DNA from 4 places in the Nonomuraea rubra genome. Region 1 is predicted to be linked to each of the others. Evidence: riboswitches for the same ligand, from Rfam matches in the RefSeq annotation. Region 1 holds a riboswitch; each other region holds the start of a gene.
The links. Region 1 has a riboswitch for thiamine pyrophosphate ahead of thiD (bifunctional hydroxymethylpyrimidine kinase/phosphomethylpyrimidine kinase). Riboswitches for the same ligand answer to the same signal wherever they lie in the genome.
Positions count from the first base shown of each region.

Region 2: it holds a riboswitch for thiamine pyrophosphate, as region 1 does, so the genes downstream of both, thiC (phosphomethylpyrimidine synthase ThiC) here and thiD (bifunctional hydroxymethylpyrimidine kinase/phosphomethylpyrimidine kinase) in region 1, are expected to answer to the same signal.
Region 3: it holds a riboswitch for thiamine pyrophosphate, as region 1 does, so the genes downstream of both, HD593_RS38255 (FAD-dependent oxidoreductase) here and thiD (bifunctional hydroxymethylpyrimidine kinase/phosphomethylpyrimidine kinase) in region 1, are expected to answer to the same signal.
Region 4: it holds a riboswitch for thiamine pyrophosphate, as region 1 does, so the genes downstream of both, HD593_RS57275 (purine-cytosine permease family protein) here and thiD (bifunctional hydroxymethylpyrimidine kinase/phosphomethylpyrimidine kinase) in region 1, are expected to answer to the same signal.

Region 1 is NZ_JACHMI010000001.1:11,667,474-11,672,196, reverse strand. Features, by position in the region: gene HD593_RS53395 (carbon starvation CstA family protein) at 1-666, shown strand, start outside; gene HD593_RS53390 (TenA family protein) at 655-1,320, opposite strand; gene thiD (bifunctional hydroxymethylpyrimidine kinase/phosphomethylpyrimidine kinase) at 1,328-2,131, opposite strand; TPP riboswitch at 2,125-2,220, opposite strand; gene HD593_RS53380 (DNA polymerase domain-containing protein) at 2,278-3,225, shown strand; gene HD593_RS53375 (M28 family peptidase) at 3,339-4,723, shown strand, end outside.
Region 2 is NZ_JACHMI010000001.1:10,826,240-10,830,962, forward strand. Features, by position in the region: gene HD593_RS49345 (cellulose binding domain-containing protein) at 1-1,048, opposite strand, end outside; gene HD593_RS49350 (universal stress protein) at 1,156-1,986, opposite strand; gene HD593_RS49355 (hypothetical protein) at 1,983-2,333, opposite strand; TPP riboswitch at 2,425-2,537, shown strand; gene thiC (phosphomethylpyrimidine synthase ThiC) at 2,530-4,074, shown strand; gene HD593_RS49365 (SDR family oxidoreductase) at 4,071-4,723, opposite strand, start outside.
Region 3 is NZ_JACHMI010000001.1:8,420,999-8,425,721, forward strand. Features, by position in the region: gene HD593_RS38235 (polyprenyl synthetase family protein) at 1-505, shown strand, start outside; gene thiE (thiamine phosphate synthase) at 768-1,406, opposite strand; gene HD593_RS38245 (Rv2175c family DNA-binding protein) at 1,384-1,758, opposite strand; gene HD593_RS38250 (NAD(P)/FAD-dependent oxidoreductase) at 1,789-2,952, opposite strand; TPP riboswitch at 3,011-3,127, shown strand; gene HD593_RS38255 (FAD-dependent oxidoreductase) at 3,117-4,352, shown strand; gene thiS (sulfur carrier protein ThiS) at 4,349-4,549, shown strand; gene HD593_RS38265 (thiazole synthase) at 4,542-4,723, shown strand, end outside.
Region 4 is NZ_JACHMI010000001.1:12,351,954-12,356,676, reverse strand. Features, by position in the region: gene HD593_RS57290 (MFS transporter) at 1-1,274, opposite strand, end outside; gene HD593_RS57285 (winged helix-turn-helix transcriptional regulator) at 1,436-1,825, shown strand; gene HD593_RS57280 (rhodanese-like domain-containing protein) at 1,822-2,145, shown strand; TPP riboswitch at 2,200-2,314, shown strand; gene HD593_RS57275 (purine-cytosine permease family protein) at 2,305-3,624, shown strand; gene HD593_RS57270 (methylated-DNA--[protein]-cysteine S-methyltransferase) at 3,584-4,162, opposite strand; gene HD593_RS57265 (PAS domain-containing sensor histidine kinase) at 4,257-4,723, shown strand, end outside.

The sequences.
Region 1 (4,723 bases):
GTGGGGCGGTTCATGCTCCAGGACACGCTGGGCAACCTGTGGAAGCCGATCGCGCGGGTGAGCTGGTGGCCGGGGCTGGTCGCGACCAGCGCCGTGGTCGTGGCCGCCTGGGGCTACTTCCTCTACCAGGGCGTCAACGACCCGCTCGGCGGCATCAACCAGCTCTTCCCGCTGTTCGGCATCGCCAACCAGCTCCTGGCCGCCGTGGCGCTGACCGTGGCCACGACCCTGCTGATCAAGAGCGGGCGGCTGAAATGGGCCTGGGTGACGGGCGTGCCGCTGGCCTGGGACGTGGCGGTCACGCTGACCGCCAGCTACCAGAAGGTGTTCTCGCCCGACCCGGGGCTCGGCTTCTTCGCCCAGCGTGACCGCTACCAGACCGCGCTCGACCAGGGACAGCTTCTCGCGCCGGCCAAGACGACCGGCGCGATGCAGCAGATCGTCGTCAACTCCACCGTGGACGGCATCCTGGCGGCGCTGTTCGCGATCCTGATCATCGTGGTGATCGTCGACGCCGCCCGGGTGTGGATCAAGGCGATCCGGGCGCAGGAGCCGCTGCCCGACACGGAGGCGCCGTTCGAGGAGTCGAAGCTCTACGCCCCCGCCGGGCTCATCGCCACCCGCGAGGAGAAGGAGGCGATGGCCAGGGCCTCGTCAAGCGGTTAGCCACCGCTCCGTGGGCCAGCTCTCGCGCCGCCACGCGCTGTCCCAGAACATCCACTCGTACGCCGCCGCCCGGCAGTACGCCTGCGCCATCGCCTCGCGGGTGTCCGGGCCGGCGGCGGCCGCGAGCCGGTCGGCGATGGCCTTGGCCTGCTCGACGGAGGCCGCGAAGCCCGGGTCGGCGTAGGTGGAGATCCACTTGCCGTACGGGTGGCCGGCGGTGTCGCCGACGCGCTCCAGCAGCGCCGTGCCGACGTCCTGGTAGATCCAGAAGCACGGCAGCACCGCCGCCACGACCACCGGGTACGGTGCGGTCAGGGCCGTGGCCTGGAGGTACGACGCGTACGCCAGGCACGTCGGCGAGGTGGGGCCCTTGGCGTCGAGCTCCTCGATGTACCCGGCGTGCAGCATCCGCTCGGCCACCAGCGCCGTGTGCGCGCTCTGCGCCCAGAACGCCGCGTCGCCGGCGTCGCCGGCCCGCACGGACGCCGTGGCCAGCGCCTTGGAGAACGCCTCCAGGTAGCGGGCGTCCTGCACCATGTAGAACCCGAACCGCTCGCGGTCGAGGGTGCCGTCACCGAGGGCGGCGATGAAGGGGTGCTCGTGGATGGCGCGCATCAGCCCGGCCGTGCGCTGCCAGATGTCGTCGCAGAACATGCAGGACCTACCAGATGGCGTGGAAGTGGTGGACAGGACCGTGACCGTGGCCGACGTGCAGGCTGTCGGCCGCGCGCAGCGCCTCGGTGAGGTACGTCTTGGCGGCCCGCACCGCGCCCTCCCAGTCGTCGTGGCGGGGGCGCAGCGCCGCGATGGCCGAGGACAGCGTGCAGCCCGTGCCGTGCGTGTTCTTCGTGTCCACGCGGGGCGCGGCCAGCTCGACCGTGCCCTCCGGCGTCGCCAGCACGTCCACGCACGTCTCGCCGTCGAGGTGGCCGCCCTTGAGCAGCACCTGCCGCGCGCCCAGCGCCCGCAGCCGCTGCGCCTGCTCGTGCATCTCCGCCAGGCTCCCGGCCGGCTTCTCGGCGAGCAGGTCGGCCGCCTCCGGCAGGTTGGGGGTGATCAGGTGCACGCGGGGCAGCAGCGTCTCGCGCAGTGCCGCCACCGCGTCGGCCGGCAGCAGCCGGTCGCCGCTCTTGGCCACCATGACCGGGTCGAGCACGACGTACTCGGGCCGGTACGTGTCGAGCGCCGCCGCCACGGCCTTGATCAGCGGCGCGTTGCCCAGCATGCCGATCTTGACGGCGTCGGCGGGCACGTCGGCCAGCAGCGTGTCGAGCTGCTCGGCGACGAACTCGGCCGGCACCTCGTGGATGCCCTTCACGCCGGTGGTGGTCTGCGCGACCAGCGCGGTGACGACGGTCATGCCGTACGCGCCGAGCGCGGAGAAGGTCTTCAGGTCTGCCTGGATCCCGGCACCGCCGCTGGGATCGGTGCCCGCGATGGACAGGACTTTGGGAACAGCGCTCACGGCTGCGACGTCCCTTCGCTAGTCCGAACTAGATCAGGTTCGACGGGTGTGATCTCAGCCCGGCCTTCCGGGCACCCCGCGTCAAGGGCCCACTGTAACAGGGGTCGTTGTTGACCACACGTTCGAGGATCGGCATCGTAGGGCGGGTGGCCGCTGATGAGACGCGTGACGGGGTCGATCTGACCAACCTGGACCAGCCGCTGTTCGACGGTGCCGACGCCACCAAGCGCGACCTGGTCGACTACCTCGACGCCGTCCGCGACCGCATCATCCCGGTGCTGCGCGACCGCCCGCTCTCGGTCGTCCGCGTGCGCCCAGGGCAGGCGCCGTTCATGCAGAAGAACCTGCCCAAGTACGCCCCCGCCTGGGTGCGGTCGGTGTCCCTGTGGGCGGAGGCGTCGCGCAGGCAGGTGACGTACGCGCTGTGCGACGACAGGAAGACGCTGCTGTGGTTCGCCAACCAGCGGGCGGTGGAGTACCACCCGGCACTGTTCGCCGGCGAGCACGCCACCCACCTGGTGCTCGACCTCGACCCGCCCGAGCACGACGACTCGTTCTCGCTGGCGGTGCGCGGCGCGCTGCTGGTCCGGCAGGCCCTGGAGGACATGGGGCTGGCGGGCGCGGTGAAGACGAGCGGCGCCAAGGGGGTGCACGTGTTCGTGCCCGTGGTGGCGGGCACGGCGATGGACGACCTCGCGGCGGCCACCCGGGCGCTGGCGGCGCGGGCCGAGCGGCTGGACCCGGCGCTGGCGACCACCGCGTTCATCCGGGAGGACCGCGAGGGCAAGGTGTTCCTCGACTCCACCCGGGCGGGCGGGGCCACGGTGGTGGCCGCCTACAGCCCGCGCATCCGGCCCGGCGTGCCCGTCTCGTTCCCGCTGGCGTGGTCGGAGCTGGACCGGGTGTCGCCGCGGGACTTCACCGTGCGGACCGCGCCGGGGCTGCTGAAGGACGGCGACCCGTGGGCCGAGCACATGCCGGCGCCGCAGCGGCTGCCCGCCGACCTCGTCGAGGAGGGACACACGATCCCGATCGCCCGCGTGCAGGCGATGCACGAGGGCAAGCGGCGGGCCCGCGCCCGCCGTACGGAGTGATGTCGCGAATTTGCCACATAGTGGGTCTTCACGGTGATTGTTCGCCGGGTTACGTTCGGGCAGCGGCGCCTCGGGGGGAAATGCCGCATTCCTGGTAACCCATGGGGACCTGTATGCGAAGAATCATCACCGTTCTGATCGCCACCCTCGCCTTACCCCTGGCCATGGCCGTGCCCGCGCACGCGGGCGGCCTCGACGACGCCTTCGCCAAGGTGCTCGTCAAGAAGGTCAAGGGCACCAACGTCAAGAAGCATCTCGACGCGTTCCAGGCCATCGCCGACGCCAACGGCGGCAACCGCGCCGTCGGCACGCCCGGTTACGACGCCTCCGTCGCCTATGTCGAGGGCAAGCTGCGCAGGGCCGGTTACAAGGTCACGCGCCAGCCGATCAACTTCGTCGAGAGCTGGAGCGAGAACAGCCCGCCCGTGCTCGACCTCACCGCGCCCACCACGAAGTCGTACGTGCCCGGCACCGACTTCGTCACCTTCCAGCCCTCCCCGGCCGGTGACGTGACCGCCCAGGTCCAGGGCGTGGACCTGACCCTGCCGCCGACCCCGGCGCCCAGCTCGACCAGTGGTTGCGAGGCGTCCGACTTCGCGGGCTTCGTGCCCGGCCGGATCGCGCTCATCCAGCGCGGCACCTGCCCCTTCGTCAACAAGGTGGTCAACGCCGGCCAGGCCGGAGCGTCCGGGATCATCGTCTTCAACGAGGGCCAGCCGGGGCGTACGGACCCCTTCCCGCTGGACATCGGCGAGTGGCGGGCCGGGATCCCCATGGTGTTCTCCAGCTTCGCCGTGGGCAACGAGCTGGCCGCCACGGCCGGCGCCACCGTCCGGCTCAAGGTCGACGCCAACCTCGTGCTCGGCACCAACGACAACGTGATCGCGGAGAGCCGCTTCGGTGACCCGCGCAACGTCGTCATGGTCGGCGCGCACCTCGACAGCGTGCCTGAGGGGCCCGGCATCAACGACAACGGCTCCGGCAGCGCGGCCCTCATCGAGATCGCCGAGGAGATGGCGCTCGTCCCGACCAAGAACAAGGTGCGCTTCGCGTTCTGGGCGGCCGAGGAGGTCGGGCTGCTCGGGTCCGACCAGTACGTCGCCTCCCTGTCGGAGGCGCAGCGCGACCGGATCAGGGTGTACCTGAACTTCGACATGATCGCCTCGCCGAACTACGCGTACAAGCTGTACGACGGTGACGACTCGGACGGCGTCGGGTCGCCCGCTGGACCGCCCGGCTCGGACGAGATCGAGGAGCGGTTCGAGGCCTTCTTCGGCTCCCGGTCGCTGCCGACCGTCGGCACCGACTTCGACGGGCGCTCGGACTACGGGCCGTTCATCGCCGTCGGCATCCCGTCCGGTGGCATCTTCACCGGTGCCGAGGGCCTCAAGACGCCCGAGGAGGCGGCGCTGTTCGGCGGCACGGCCGGCGTGGCGTACGACGTCTGCTACCACCAGGCGTGCGACACGATCGCCAACATCAACCACACGGCGCTGGA
Region 2 (4,723 bases), 840 kb from region 1:
GTGCGGGGGCGGGGTTGGTGCCGTTCCAGGAGCCGAGGAAGCCGAACGTGGTCGAGGCCCCCGGCGTGAGCAGGCCGTTCCACGAGGTGTTGCGCACGGTCACCGAGGACCCGCTCGCGCTCAGCGTCCCGCCCCAGAGCTGGGTGATCTGCTGACCGCCGGCGAACGTCCAGGCCACCGCCCAGGCGGACCGGGACGTGGTCCCGGTGTTCCTGACGGTGACCTCGCCCTGGAAGCCGCCATGCCACTGCCCGGTGACCTTGTAGGTGGCCGTGCATCCACCAGGCGGAGGCGTGGTGGTGGTGACGGTGGGGGTGGCGGTGCCGCCGCCGGCCATCGCGTCCACCAGCGCCGGGTACCACTTGTCGGACATCTTCTGGTCACCCGACGCGTTAGGGTGCACCCCGTCGTAGGTGTCGGTGCCCGTGCTGAACCCCGTCCACTGGTCCACCACGATGATCGGCGACTGCGGGGTGGTGGTCGCGGCGGCCCAGGCGGGGATGGCGTTGTTGAAGTTCACGGTGCGCTGGGCGCATTCGCCGCAGGTGGACGGGTTCATCGGGATGATCTTGGCGACGAGGATCTTCATGTTCGGGTTGCTGGAGCGCATCTGGTTCACCAGCGTGGTGAAGGCGCCGAGGATCGTCGCGGGCGCGATGTTGCTCCAGACGTCGTTGGTGCCGAAGTGCATGAGCACGATGTCGGGCTGGGTGGCGGAGAGCCAGCCGGGCAGCAGGTTCTGGCCGGCGACGTTGGTGGCGAGGTAGCCGCCGTGTCCCTCGTTGTCGCCGTCGTGGGCCACCCCGCAGCCCTGCGGCGGGAGGGTGCCGACGAAGTCGACGTTCGTGTGGCCGGCGCTCTGCAGGCGGTTCCAGAGCAGGGCCCGCCAGCAGCCGGGGGATCCGGTGATCGAGTCGCCCAGGGGCATGATCCTGATGGGGGCGGCGCTGGCCGTGGCCGTGGTGGTGGCGGATAACGCGGTGGCGATCAACACCGCGGCGGCCAGGGCCGCCAGCGCGGCCAGCACGGAGCCGGTCTTGCTGCGCATCGTGTGCTCTCCCGTCGTAGCCTGCGCAGATCGTAGGAGCGGCGGCGCGGCGCCGGGAAGCACGACGATCATGGCGGGGGGCTGACCTGGGAGTACGGATGTAACTTTCAGCCGCGTACCACGGCCAGCGGGCACGGCGCGTGGTGCAGGAGGGCCTGGCTGATCGAGCCGATGAGCATCCCGGCGAGCTGCCCGTGCCCCCGCGTACCCACCACCAGCAGGTCGGCGCGGGCGGAGGTCTCCTTCAGCACCTCCACCGGATGCCCGTGCACGACCTCCGCGATCACGTGCACGCCCGGATGCCGCTCCCGGTGCGGGGCCAGCGACTCCTTCAGCGAACGCAGGGTGTCCTGCTCGCGCTCGCGGGAGGCCGGCTCGAAGCCGCCGGGATGGGGCCAGGCCCAGGCCCGTACGGCACGCAGCCGCGCGCCGCGCAGCTCGGCCTCGGCGAAGGCGAACCCGAGCGCCCGCGCGGCGCCCGGTGAGCCGTCGGCCCCGGCCACGATCTCACCGCGCGGGGACGCGGGCGGCTCGTGGATCAGGACGACGTCCGTACGGGCGTGCGCGGCCGTCCCGTACGCGACCGATCCGATCAGCAGCCCCCGCACCCCGCCGATCCCCCGGCTGCCCACGACCAGCAGCTCGGCCCCCTCGGACGCCTTGATCAGCGCCGAGCGGGGGTCGCCCGGCAGCAGCACGCCCTCCATGCGCACCTGCGGCCACACGCGGCGCGCGCGGTCGCAGGCGGCGCTGAGCACGGTCTCGGCGCCGTCGCGCATCCACTGGGCCACCTCGGCGTAGTGGACGGCGCCCTCGCACACCCACCTCGGCACGGCGTGCGCCACGGTCAGCGGCTCCTGCCGCAGCTCGGCCTCGGCGGCGGCCCAGCCGGCGGCCTCCAGCCCGGTACGGGAGCCGTCCACTCCTACGACGATCATGACAGTGCGTAACATTCCACCTCGGCACGGCGGAACGGCACTCCCTGTGCCCTGGAGTCCCGGGTGCATCTGCGCTCGGCCTTGCTGAGCTTGAGCGTGCCGCACACGGTCACGCCGGAGTAGGTCCGGCAGTCGAGCGCCGGGTCGGCCTGGCCGACGCGGTACATGCGCTTGACCGCCGCACGGCATTTCGCCTTCCCCGTATCGGCGTAGCGGCACTGGGCGATCAGAGTGTCGTACTGTTCCTGGCTGACTTCGTGCTGATCCATGCCGTCCCCGGCGGCTGCGGTGGCGCCGGACGCGGCCATCACGACGAGTAGTCCTGCGACAGCGGCGAATCTCTTCATGTTTCCCCTGATGGGGACCCTACCGCTCACGGCGACCGGCAAACCTCGCCTGTCAGGGTTTCGGGTGGGGCGGAGCGTGGGTACGATCATCGCCGTCCAACGCGGGAGCCCGGTGGGGACCGGGCTGAGAGGACGGCTGACAGCCGCCGACCGCCAGAACCTGCTCCGGATAATGCCGGCGAAGGGAGTTTGCGCGATGAGTAGCGCGCGCTTTTCCAAGGTCTACAGCGGTGAGCTGCGGGTGCCGATGCGCCAGGTGCACCTGTCGAACGGCTCGTCGGTGACGCTGTACGACACCTCTGGCCCGTACACCGACCCCGCCTACGAGCCGGACCTGCGGCGGGGCCTGCCGCACCTGCGCGCCGGGTGGATCCGCGAGCGCGCGGCGGCGGGGCAGCCGGTCACGCAGGTCGGGTGCGCCCGGCGCGGGCTGGTGACCAGGGAGATGGAGTTCGTGGCCGTGCGCGAGGGCGTCACCCCCGAGTTCGTACGTCAGGAGGTCGCCGCCGGCCGGGCCATCATCCCCGCGAACGTCAATCACCCCGAGTCCGAGCCGATGATCATCGGCCGCAACTTCCTCGTGAAGATCAACGCCAACATCGGCAACTCCGCCGTCACCTCCTCCATCGAGGAGGAGGTCGAGAAGATGACCTGGGCCACGCGCTGGGGCGCCGACACGATCATGGACCTGTCCACCGGTGCCGACATCCACGAGACCCGCGAGTGGATCCTGCGCAACTCCCCCGTCCCGGTCGGCACCGTCCCCATCTACCAGGCGCTGGAGAAGGTCAAGGGCCGGCCGGAGCTGCTGTCGTGGGAGGTCTACCGCGACACGCTGATCGAGCAGTGCGAGCAGGGCGTCGACTACGTGACCGTGCACGCGGGGGTACGGCTGGCGCACGTGCCGCTGACCGCGGGGCGCAAGACCGGCATCGTCTCGCGCGGCGGCTCGATCATGGCGGCCTGGTGCCTGGCGCACCACCGCGAGAGCTTCCTGTACGAGAACTTCGCCGAGATGTGCGAGATCCTGGCCCGCTACGACGTGTCGTACTCGCTGGGCGACGGCCTGCGCCCCGGCTCGATCGCGGACGCCAACGACGAGGCCCAGTTCGCCGAGCTGCGCACGCTGGGCGAGCTGACGGGGACCGCCCGCGAGCACGACGTCCAGGTGATGATCGAGGGGCCCGGCCACGTGCCCATGCACAAGATCAAGGAGAACGTCGACCTGCAGCGCGAGCTCTGCGACGACTCCCCCTTCTACACGCTCGGCCCGCTCGTGACGGACATCGCCCCCGGCTACGACCACATCACCTCGGGCATCGGCGCCGCCATGATCGGCTGGTACGGCACGGCCATGCTCTGCTACGTCACCCCCAAGGAGCACCTCGGCCTGCCCGACAAGGACGACGTCAAAACCGGGGTGATCACGTACAAGATCGCCGCGCACGCCGCGGACCTGGCCAAGGGGCACCCGCAGGCCCAGGCGTGGGACGACGCGCTGTCGGACGCGCGGTTCGAGTTCCGCTGGGAGGACCAGTTCGACCTGTCGCTCGACCCGGAGACGGCACGCTCGTTCCACGACGAGACGCTGCCGGCCGCGCCCGCCAAGACCGCGCACTTCTGCTCGATGTGCGGGCCCAAGTTCTGCTCGATGCGGATCAGCCACGAGATCAGGGACGCCGGGTACGCGGAGAAGGCGGCCGAGTTCAGGCGGCTCGGCGGCAACCTCTACGTGGACTAACCCGGCAGGGTCTCCCCGCCGATCGGGGCCAGCACCTCGCCCGTGTAGTACGACGACAGCCGGTTCGCGGCGAAGAAGACGTACGAGGGGGCGATCTCGTCCGGATCGGCGGGCCGTCCCATCGGCACGTGCTCACCGAACTTGGCCACCTTCTCCTCCGGCATGGTCGCCGGGATCAGCGGCGTCCACACCGGTCCCGGCGCGACGGCGTTCACCCGGATGCCGCGCTCGACCAGGTTCTGCGCCATGGAGTAGGTGAAGGCGTTGATGGCGCCCTTGGTGGCGGCGTAGTCGATCAGCGACTTGTTGCCGCGCAGGCCGTTGATCGAGGAGGTGTTCACGATGGCCGCGCCCTCGCGCAGGTGCGGGAGCGCGGCCTTGGTGACGCGGTAGTAGCTGTGGATGTTGACGGCGAACGTGTGCTCCCACTGCTCGTCGTCCAGCTCCTCCAGGCCGCTCACGGGCTCCTGATAGGCCACGTTGTTCACCAGCACGTCCAGGCCGCCCAGCTCGGACACCGCCTGCTCCACGACGGAGGCGCAGTGGGCGCGGTCGCCGAGGTCGCCGGGCAGCAGCACGCAGCGCCGCCCGGCCTCCTCGACCAGCTTGCGGGTGTGCGCGGCGTCCTCGTGCTCGCTCAGGTACGCGA
Region 3 (4,723 bases), 3.2 Mb from region 1:
GTCGGCGCTGCGGGTGGCTCTGTTCAAGAGCGGCAAGTACTCGGTGGAGCAGCCGCTCAGGCTCGGCCTCGCGCTCGCCGCCCGCGAGCTCCTGCCGTGGATGGACGACCTGTGCACCGGGTACGGGCAGCGGGTCGGGATCGCCTTCCAGCTCCGTGACGACGTGCTCGGGGTGTTCGGCGACCCGGCGCAGACGGGCAAGCCGGCGGGGGACGATCTGCGGGAGGGCAAGCGCACGATGCTCGTGGCCCGCACCCTGGCCGCCGCCTCCCCTGCGGACGCCGAGACCGTGCGGCGGCTCCTCGGGGATCCCGAGCTGGACGAGGACGGGGTCGCCACGCTGCGGGAGATCATCGACGGCACGGGGGCGCTGCAGGAGTGCGAGGACCTGATCGGCGACTACCTGGAGCTGGCGCTGGCGGCTCTCGAAACGGCTCCGGTCACGCCGGAGTCCCGGGCCGCGCTCACCGACCTCGCCATCGCCGCCACCTCCCGCAAGACCTGATCCGCCACACTCGCACACCTCTGCCCGCGAGGCCCGCATGGCGCGCGAGCACCGCACCACACACGGCACCGCAAGTCAGACGCGGCACCGCAGGTCACGCGGGCACCTTGCGCCGCCGGCCTCGCATCACGCCCGCGCGTGCTGCGGGCACCGCCCCACCGTCGCCACGCCCGCACCGCAGGTCACGCGGGCGCTGCTGCTTGCGGGGCGCTGTGCGCGGGGATGACGGAGGCGCCCGCCGTGAAGGGCGGGCGCCCGGTAGTCAGCCGGCCGAGAGCCGTTTGGCGAACTCCGCCGCCGCCGCCCCAGGGTCGTCGGCGTCGGTGATCGCCCGCACCACCACCACGCGCCGCACCCCGCACGCCATCACCTCGTCCAGGTTGCCGAGGTCGATGCCGCCGATCCCGAACCACGGCCGCGAGGTCTCCAGCGACGCCGCGTGCCGCAGCAGCGGCGGGCCGGGAGCCGGGCGGCCCGGCTTGGTCGGGGTGGGCCAGGTGGGGCCGCAGCAGAAGTAGTCGACGCCCTCCTCCACGGCCGCGGCGGAAGCCTCGGCGGCGGAGTGGGTGGACCGTCCGATGACGATGTCGTCGCCGAGTATCTCTCGCGCGACCATCACAGGAAGGTCGTCCTGCCCCAGATGGAGCACGTCGGGCCGGGCGGCGTAGGCGATGTCCGCCCGGTCGTTGACGGCCAGCAGCTTGCCGTGCCGGTCGCAGGCGTCGCGGAAGACTTCGAGGAGCGCGAGTTCTTCGCGGGCCTCCAGGCCCTTCTCCCGCAGCTGGATGATGTCCACGCCGCCGGCCAGCACCGAGTCGAGGAACTCTGCCAGGTCGCCGCGGTCGCGGCGGCCGTCCGTGCAGAGATAGAGGCGGGCCTCAGAAAGCGAGGGCTTGGGCACGCCGCTTGACCTCAGTGTGACGGCCGGCCTTGATCGCCTCGATGGGCGACCCCGGCAGGGACTCGTCTGGGGTGAAGAGCCAGCGCAGCGACTCGACGTCGTCGTAGCCGGCGTCCTGCAACACGGTCAGCGTGCCGGGCAGGCCCTTCATCACGTCCTTTCCATCGAGGAACACCGCGGGCACCTGCGGCCCGCCGCTGCCCCGGCGCACGCCGAGGAGCTTGTGGTCCCGGAGGAGTTGCTTGGCTCGCCCGATCGGAAGATCGAGGCGCGTAGCCACTTCGGGGAGGGTGAGCCACTCGTCAACGAGCTGGTCGGTCTCCCGGTCGATCTGTGCAACAGAAAGCGTCACGAAACCACAACTACCACATGCCGTGCTTGCTCAAACAACACAATCTCGTAGGGGTACTTGTGGATCTACCAGGCGTTCCGCGTCGAGGCGCGAGCCTGCACCGATGATCCGCCGCCCCTGCACGAGGTCGCGGGGCCGGTCGACGGCGAGCACGGCGGCCAGGGTGCCGTCGCCGGCGAGCCAGACGGCCGACCACTTGCCCTCGGGCTCGCCGCGGTAGACGAGCCGATCGCCCGCCGGATGGTGGCCGGCGTACTGGAGCATGTGCCCGAACTGCTCGGACCAGAAGTACGGCACCGGATCGTACACCGCCTCCTCCCCCAGCAGCGTCGCCGCGGCCACGTCGGGGGCGTTGAGCGCGGTGTCCCAGTGCTCGACCCGCAGCCTGGCCTGCCAGCGGCGCGACCACCAGGCGGCGCAGTCGCCGACCGCGACGACGCCGGGCAGGGACGTGCGCAGGTGCTCGTCGGTGACGACGCCGTTGTGCAGGTCGATGTCGGCGTCGGCGAGCCATTCGACCGCCGGGCGCACGCCGATGCCGGTGACGACCACGTGGGCCTCGACGAACTCGCCGCCCACCAGCCGCACCCCGCCCTCGTCCACGGAGTCGACCATGGTGCGCAGCCGCAGGTCGATGCCGTCGTACCAGGGCAGTGTGCGCCCCCCGAGCTCGGCGCCGACCGCGGTCGAGAGCGGGGCGGAGGCGGACTCGACGACCGTCACCTCGCAGCCGGCGCGGCGGGCCGCGGTGGCGACCTCGGCGCCGATCCACCCGGCGCCGATGACGGCGACGCGGGCGCCGGGGACGAGCATGGCCCGCAGCTCGTGAGCGTCGTCGAGGGTGCGCAGGACGTGCTGGGGGCCGTCGCCGGGCAGCCGGATCGGGTCGGCCCCGGTGGCGATGACCAGGCCGTCGTAGGCGACCTCGCCCTCGGTGGTCTCCACGACGCCCGCGCGCAGCGACTTGGCGGCGACGCCCGGCCAGAACTCCACGCCGAGCGCGTCGAGGTCGGTGTCGACGAAGCTGGTGTCGGCCTCGCCCTTCAGCACGGCCTTGGACAGCGGCGGGCGGTCGTAGGGACGATGCCGCTCCTGCCCGATCAGGGTGATCCGGCCGGTGAAGCCGCGCCCGCGCAGGGCCTCCACCGTACGCACTCCGGCCAGGCCCGCTCCCACCACCACGACATGGTTCACGTTGATGACCATAACGGGGGGCGTGCGTGGACGTGGCACCGAGGCCGTAGGCTGTTCGGGTAAGACGCGCGGGAGTCCGGCCGTAACCGGGCTGAGAGGAAGGCTTTGCCGGGCCTTCGACCGCAAGACACCTGATCCGGATCATGCCGGCGAAGGGAGCGCAGGTGGATGTGATCGTGGGTGGCGGGGTCGTCGGGCTCTCGGTGGCCTGGCGGATGGCACGCGCGGGGCGGCCCGTCACCGTGGTGGACCCGGCTCCCGGCAGGGGGGCCTCGTACGCGGCGGCGGGGATGCTGGCCCCGGTCAGCGAGGTGACCTACACCGAGGCGCCGCTGCTCCGGCTGGGCGTGGCCTCCCTGCGCCGCTGGCCCGCCTTCGCCGCCGAACTGACCGCCGACGCCGGCCTGTCCACGGACGCCGGCCTGGTCGCGGGCACAGGGCCGCCATCGGGCATCGAGCCCGAATCCAGCGCCGGCACGAGACCCGGCGACGGGTCGGCCGCGGGCGCCGGGCCGGGGTTCGCCGAGGTACGCGGGCTGGACCTGCGGGCGGACGGGACGCTGGATGTGGCGTTCGGGGCCGACGACATGGCGGCGCTGGGCGAGCTGGCCGCGTACATGGAGAAGCTGGGCCTGCCGGTCGAGCGCCTCACCGGGCGCGAGTGCCGCCGCCTGGAGCCCATGCTGGCCCCCTCCGTGCGCGGCGGCCTGCTGGCGCCCGGCGACGCGTGGGTGGACCCGCGCCGCGTGACGGCGGCCCTGCTGGCCGCGCTGGAACGGCTGGGCGTCCCGCTGGTGCGGGCCCGGGCGGCCGAGTTCCTGTACGAGGGCGGCCGGGTCGCGGGAGTCCGCCTCGCACCGCCACCGGCCCCCGAGGACGGCATCGGACGGGAGGTGCGGGGCGACCGGGTCGTGCTGGCGGCGGGCGCGTGGAGCTCCGAGCTGGCCGAGGTGCCGGTGCGGCCGGTCAAGGGGCAGATCATGCGGTTGCGCTCCCCGCAGCCGCTGCTCGGCCGGTGCGTACGCGGCACCGTGCACGGCTCGTCCGTCTACCTGGTCCCCCGGGGCGACGGCGAGCTCGTGGTCGGGGCCACGCAGGAGGAGATGGGGTTCGACACCAGGGTGACGGCCGGCGGGCTCTACGAGCTGCTGCGGGACGCCAGGGAGCTGGTGCCTGGCGTCACCGAGCTGGAGGTCGCCGACGTGGTGGCGGGGCTGCGGCCGGGGACGCCGGACAACCTGCCGCTGATCGGCCCGAGCGGTACGCCGGGGCTGGCGTACGCGACCGGGCACCACCGGGGCGGCGTGCTGCTCGCCCCGCTCACGACCGCGATCCTGCTGGGCGAGGAGAGCGAGCTGGCGGCGCTGTGCGCGCCCGGGAGATTTCGGGAAATTTCATGATTGTTGTGATCAACGGTTCGACCCACGAGGTGGCCGACGGCATGACCGTGGCTCAAGCCGTACATACCCTGACCTCGGCCACCACCGGAGTGGCCGTGGCCGTGAACGACGAGGTGGTCACGCGCGGCGCCTGGGAGACGACGGCGCTGCGCGACCGTGACCGCGTGGAGGTTCTGACGGCGGTGCAAGGTGGATGATCTGATCATCGCCGGGGAGAAGTTCTCCTCCCGGCTCATCATGGGGACGGGCGGCGCGCCCTCGCTGGAGGTGCTCGACCAGGCGCTGGCGGCGTCCGGCACCGAGCTGACGACGGTGGCGATGCGCAGGCTCGATCCCGGCGCCCGCGGCTCCGTGCTGGACGTGCTGCGCGA
Region 4 (4,723 bases), 680 kb from region 1:
GGCACGACCAGGGCCGTGCGCATCGCCTCCAACCCGGCCTCGGCGCCCGTCGCCGCGCCCAGGGCCGCCACGTTCACAGCGGTCACCATCGACAGGCCGAGGGCCGCGCCGAACTGGAACGAGGAGTTGATCAGGCCGCCTGCCAGGCCCTGCTCGTGCTCGGCGATGCCGTCCGTGGCCACGATCGTCAGCGGGCCGTAGACGAAGGCGAACATCAGGCCGATCAGCAGCATCGACGGCAGCATGGCCGCGTACGTCCAGTCCAGGCCCACCCCGAGGAACAGCGCGTACGCCAGCAGTCCCGACACCAGGCCGCCGAGCACGACCTTGGCGTTGCCGAACCGGTTGACCAGCCACGGCGTGAGCGTGGGGGCCAGCACCACGTCCGCGGCGGCCGCCAGCAGGGCCAGCCCCGTCTGGATGGTGGACCAGCCGCGCAGCTCCTGGAGGTACAGCGTGACCAGGAACTGGAAGCCGAAGAACGAGGCCGTGAGCAGCGCGGCCATGACGTTCGCGCGGACCAGCGGGCCCGAGCGCAGGATCCCGAGCCGGACGAGCGGGGCGGCGGAGCGGCGTTCGACGGCGACGAAGATCGCCAGCAGGGCCAGGCCCCCGGCGAAGGCCGCGGCCGTCAGGAGCGGGCCGTCGGAGAGGTGCTCCAGGCGGACGACGCCGTAGACGAGCAGGATCATCGCGCCGGTGACGCTGATCGCGCCCGCCACGTCGAAGCCGCCCGCCGCCCGGCGCTCCCCCTGGTCCTTGATCAGGGGGATGGCGGCGACCAGGATGACCAGCGCCAGCAGCACGGGGGCGAAGAACACCCAGCGCCAGCCGATCGCGGCCAGCAGCCCGCCGATCACCAGCCCGAGCGCGAAGCCGCCCGCGGCCGTGCCGGCGTAGATGAGCAGGGCCCTGTTGCGCTGGGGGCCCTCGGGGAAGTTCGTGGTGATCAGGGACAGGCCGGCGGGCGTCATGAACGCGGCGGCCACCCCGGTGACGAACCTGGCCACCAGCAGCACCCACCCCTCGTCCGCGAAGCCGCCGAGCCCCGAGAACAGCAGGAACACCACCAGCCAGAACAGGAACATCCGCCGCCGCCCCAGCAGGTCGGCCGCCCGGCCGCCGAGCAGCATGAAACCGCCGTAGCCGAGCACGTACGCGCTCACGACCCCGCTCAGCATGCCGGTGGACAGCCCGAGGTCGGCCCGGATGGACGGGAGGGCGACGTTCAGCATCGCCACGTCGATGCCCTCCAGGAAGATGGCCCCGCACAAAACGATCAGTACGCCCCAGGTACGGGCAGGGACAGACACAACAAACCCCCGGTTACTTCTAGGAAGGTCGGTTCTCTCTTGTAACCGCCCCACATCATGCGCCAGCATGGTTTCTTGTGGAAGAAGGCACTTCTCGATCACTCGGTTACTGCGAAGGCACCGTGGACGACGACTACGACGTGCGCCAGTGGGACGTGCGGGAGGACTGCGAGGTCCGCCAGATCCTCGACCGCATCGCTGACAAGTGGTCGCTGCTGGTGATCGCGCTGCTCGACTGCCAGAGCCTGCGCTTCACCCAGCTCCGCCGCGAGATCGACGGCATCAGCCAGCGCATGCTCAGCGTCACCCTGCGCCAGCTCGAACGCGACGGCCTGGTCAGCCGCACGGTCCACCCGGTCGTGCCACCCCGCGTGGACTACGCGCTGACGCCGCTCGGCCGCACCCTGCACCAGACCATCAAGTCCCTGGTCACCTGGACCGAACAGCACCAGGAGGAGATCATCGCGGCGCGTGCTTCCTACGACTCGCGACGCGAGATGATGGAGTCATGACCGTTCCCGAGATCGAGGCCAGCGCCGTTCCCGCAGACGCCTACCTGCTCGACGTCCGCGAGCAGGACGAATGGCTCGCGGGCCACGCGCCCGAGGCCGTGCACATCCCGATGACCCAGATCCAGGGCCGGGTGGACGAGGTGCCCGGCGACCGCACCGTCTACGTCGTCTGCCGGGTGGGCGGCCGCTCCATGAACGTGGCGGCCTGGCTCAACCAGCTCGGGCGCGACGCGGTCAACGTGGGGGGCGGCATGCAGGCGTGGGAGTCCGCGAGCAAGCCGATGGTCAGCGAGACGGGACAGCCTCCGTACGTGGCCTGAACTCGCCCACTATGGCGGTTTCGCCGTCATTGAGGCATGATGAGGGCGCCAACTACAGATCGTCGCGGGAGCTCGGGGTGCCGGGCTGAGAGGGCAGCTACTTGATCCGCTGCCGACCGCCTGAACCTGTCCGGGTAATGCCGGCGTAGGGAGTGTGCGATGACGCATGTCGCCGACGAAGTTCCGCTGACACTCGAAGGCCGGCCGCCGAAGACGCTGGGCGTGCTCGACCAGGGCGCGCTCTGGGCGAACCTCGGCGTCAGCCTCCTCGGCTTCTCCGGGGCGATGTTCCTGGTCAACCCGCTCGGCAACGCCCCGCTCAGCCTGGCGGCGGCGCTCGTGGCGACCGTGGTCGGCAGCCTGATCGGCACGGCCATGGTGGGGCTGTCGGCCATCCCGGGCACGCAGACGGGGCAGCCGGCGATGGTGCTGCTGCGCGGGCTGTTCGGGGCGCGGATCTCCTACATGCCGACGGTGCTGAACATCGTGCAGATGCTCGGCTGGGGCGCGTTCGAGCTCTGGGTGATCGCCACGGCCGCCGGGGCGATCTTTCCGGCGGTGCCGTACGCGGTGTGGGTGGTCGTGGCGGGGGTGCTGACCACCGCGCTGACGATCTGGCCGCTCGGGGCCGTCCGGGTGCTGCGCCGGTACGTCACGATCGGCGTCATCATCGCGATGGTCTGGTTCGCCTGGTTCTTCCTGCGTGAGGCGCCGGCGCAGGAGGGCGGCTCGTGGACCGCCTTCCCCGCCGCGGTCGACTACGTGATCGCGCTGTCGGTGTCGTGGGTGCCGATGGCGGCCGACTTCGCCCGGCACTCGCGCTCCACCGGCGCCGCCTTCACCGGGGTGGTCGGCGGTTACACGCTCGCCCAGGTGGCCTGCCTGGGGCTGGGCGTGTACGCGGTGGCCATCGCGGGCAACGCGGACGCCGTGTTCGGCACGTTCGTCGCGGTGCCGCTGGGCGCGCTGTTCTTCGCCATCCTGGTGCTGCGCGAGACCGACCAGTCCTTCGCCAACGTCTACTCCACCACGGTCTCGCTGCAGAACCTGATGCCGCGCGTGGACCGGCGCGCCTTCTCGGTCGCCATCGGGGTGCTCACCGTCGTGATCGCCCTGCTCGTGGACGTGACGTCGTACGGCGCGTTCCTGGGCGTGATCGGGGCGGTGTTCGTGCCGATGTTCGCGGTGCTGGCCGTGGACTACTTCCTGCTGGGCGGCTCCCGCCGCTGGAACACCGAGGAGAACGCGCCCTCGCGCTGGTCCATGCTGGTGCCGTGGGCGCTGGGCTTCGCCGCCTACTGGCTGACGACCTCGACGCCGACCATCGCGGCGTGGGACGGGTTCTGGGCGTCCGCGCGCGAGGCCATCGGCTTCACCCGGCAGGTGTGGATGAACGGCGCGCTGGGCGGGGCACTGGTGGCCGCGCTGGTCACGCTGCTCATCGGCCTGCTGGTGCGGAAGCCTTCCGTTCGACGTTGAGCAGGTGCTGCTTGGCGGACGCGCCGCCCGCGTAGTCGCCGAGCGCGCCGTCCTCGCGCACCACCCGGTGGCAGGGCACGATCACGCAGACGGGGTTGGAGGCCAGCGCGTTGCCGATCGCCCGCAGCGCGCGCGGCCGGCCGATGCTCTCGCCGATCCGCTCCAGCGTCGTGGTGGTGCCGTAGGGCACGGCCATGGTCTTCTGCAGCACCGTGCGCGCGAACGGCGTGGCCAGCGCCAGGTCCACCGGCGTGGCGAACGTGCGCAGCCGCCCGGAGAAGTACGCGTCGAGCTCCCTGCGCACCGGGTCGAGCCGCCTGGCTTCGGGCCCGATGAAGCTGCCCACATGCCTGGTGACCAGCTCGAACACGTCGTTCTCCGCCTCGAAGCTGCACGCCGCGATGCCCTTGCCCGTCACGGCCAGCACCAGCCTGCCCACGGCGCCGTCGTAGGTGCCGAAGGCGATGTCGGGCGGCGTCTCGCCCCGATAGGTGCTGGAGGTCACCCGCAACAGGGCATCGAGATCGTTGCTCGACATGCCTCGCACCCTCCCACCGCCGGGAATCACCGTGACCGCAGCGTATCGGACGGATCTCCCGACGCACCCACCGCACCGCGTGCACTATGGAGTAGTGGGGGACGAATGGGCCGGTAGTGACGATGAGATCGCACGCGCTGCGCTCGCCAGCTCACCCAACGCCGTCGTGGCGCTCGACAGGGACCAGAGCGTGCTGGTCTGGAACGCCGCGGCGGAGCGGGTGTTCGGGTGGAGCGCGGAGGAGGTGGTCGGGCGCAGGGCGCCCATCGTGCCGGACGAGCTGACCACCGAGCACACCGCCGCCCTGGAGCGGGTACGCACCGGCGAGCCCGTCTCGCTGCGCACCAGGCGCCTGCACAGCAACGGCACCCTGCTCGACCTGCGGGTGGACATCAGCGCGTTGCGCCTGGGCAGCGCCGTGGGCGGCTACGTGTGCGTCTACCACCCGGCGCTGGCCGACCACGTGGCCAGGGAGCGGGTGGCCCGCCGGGCCAGGCTCGTGCGCCGGCTCACCGACGTGGTCGGCGACATCAACTCCGAGCTGGAGCTGTCGGCCGTGCT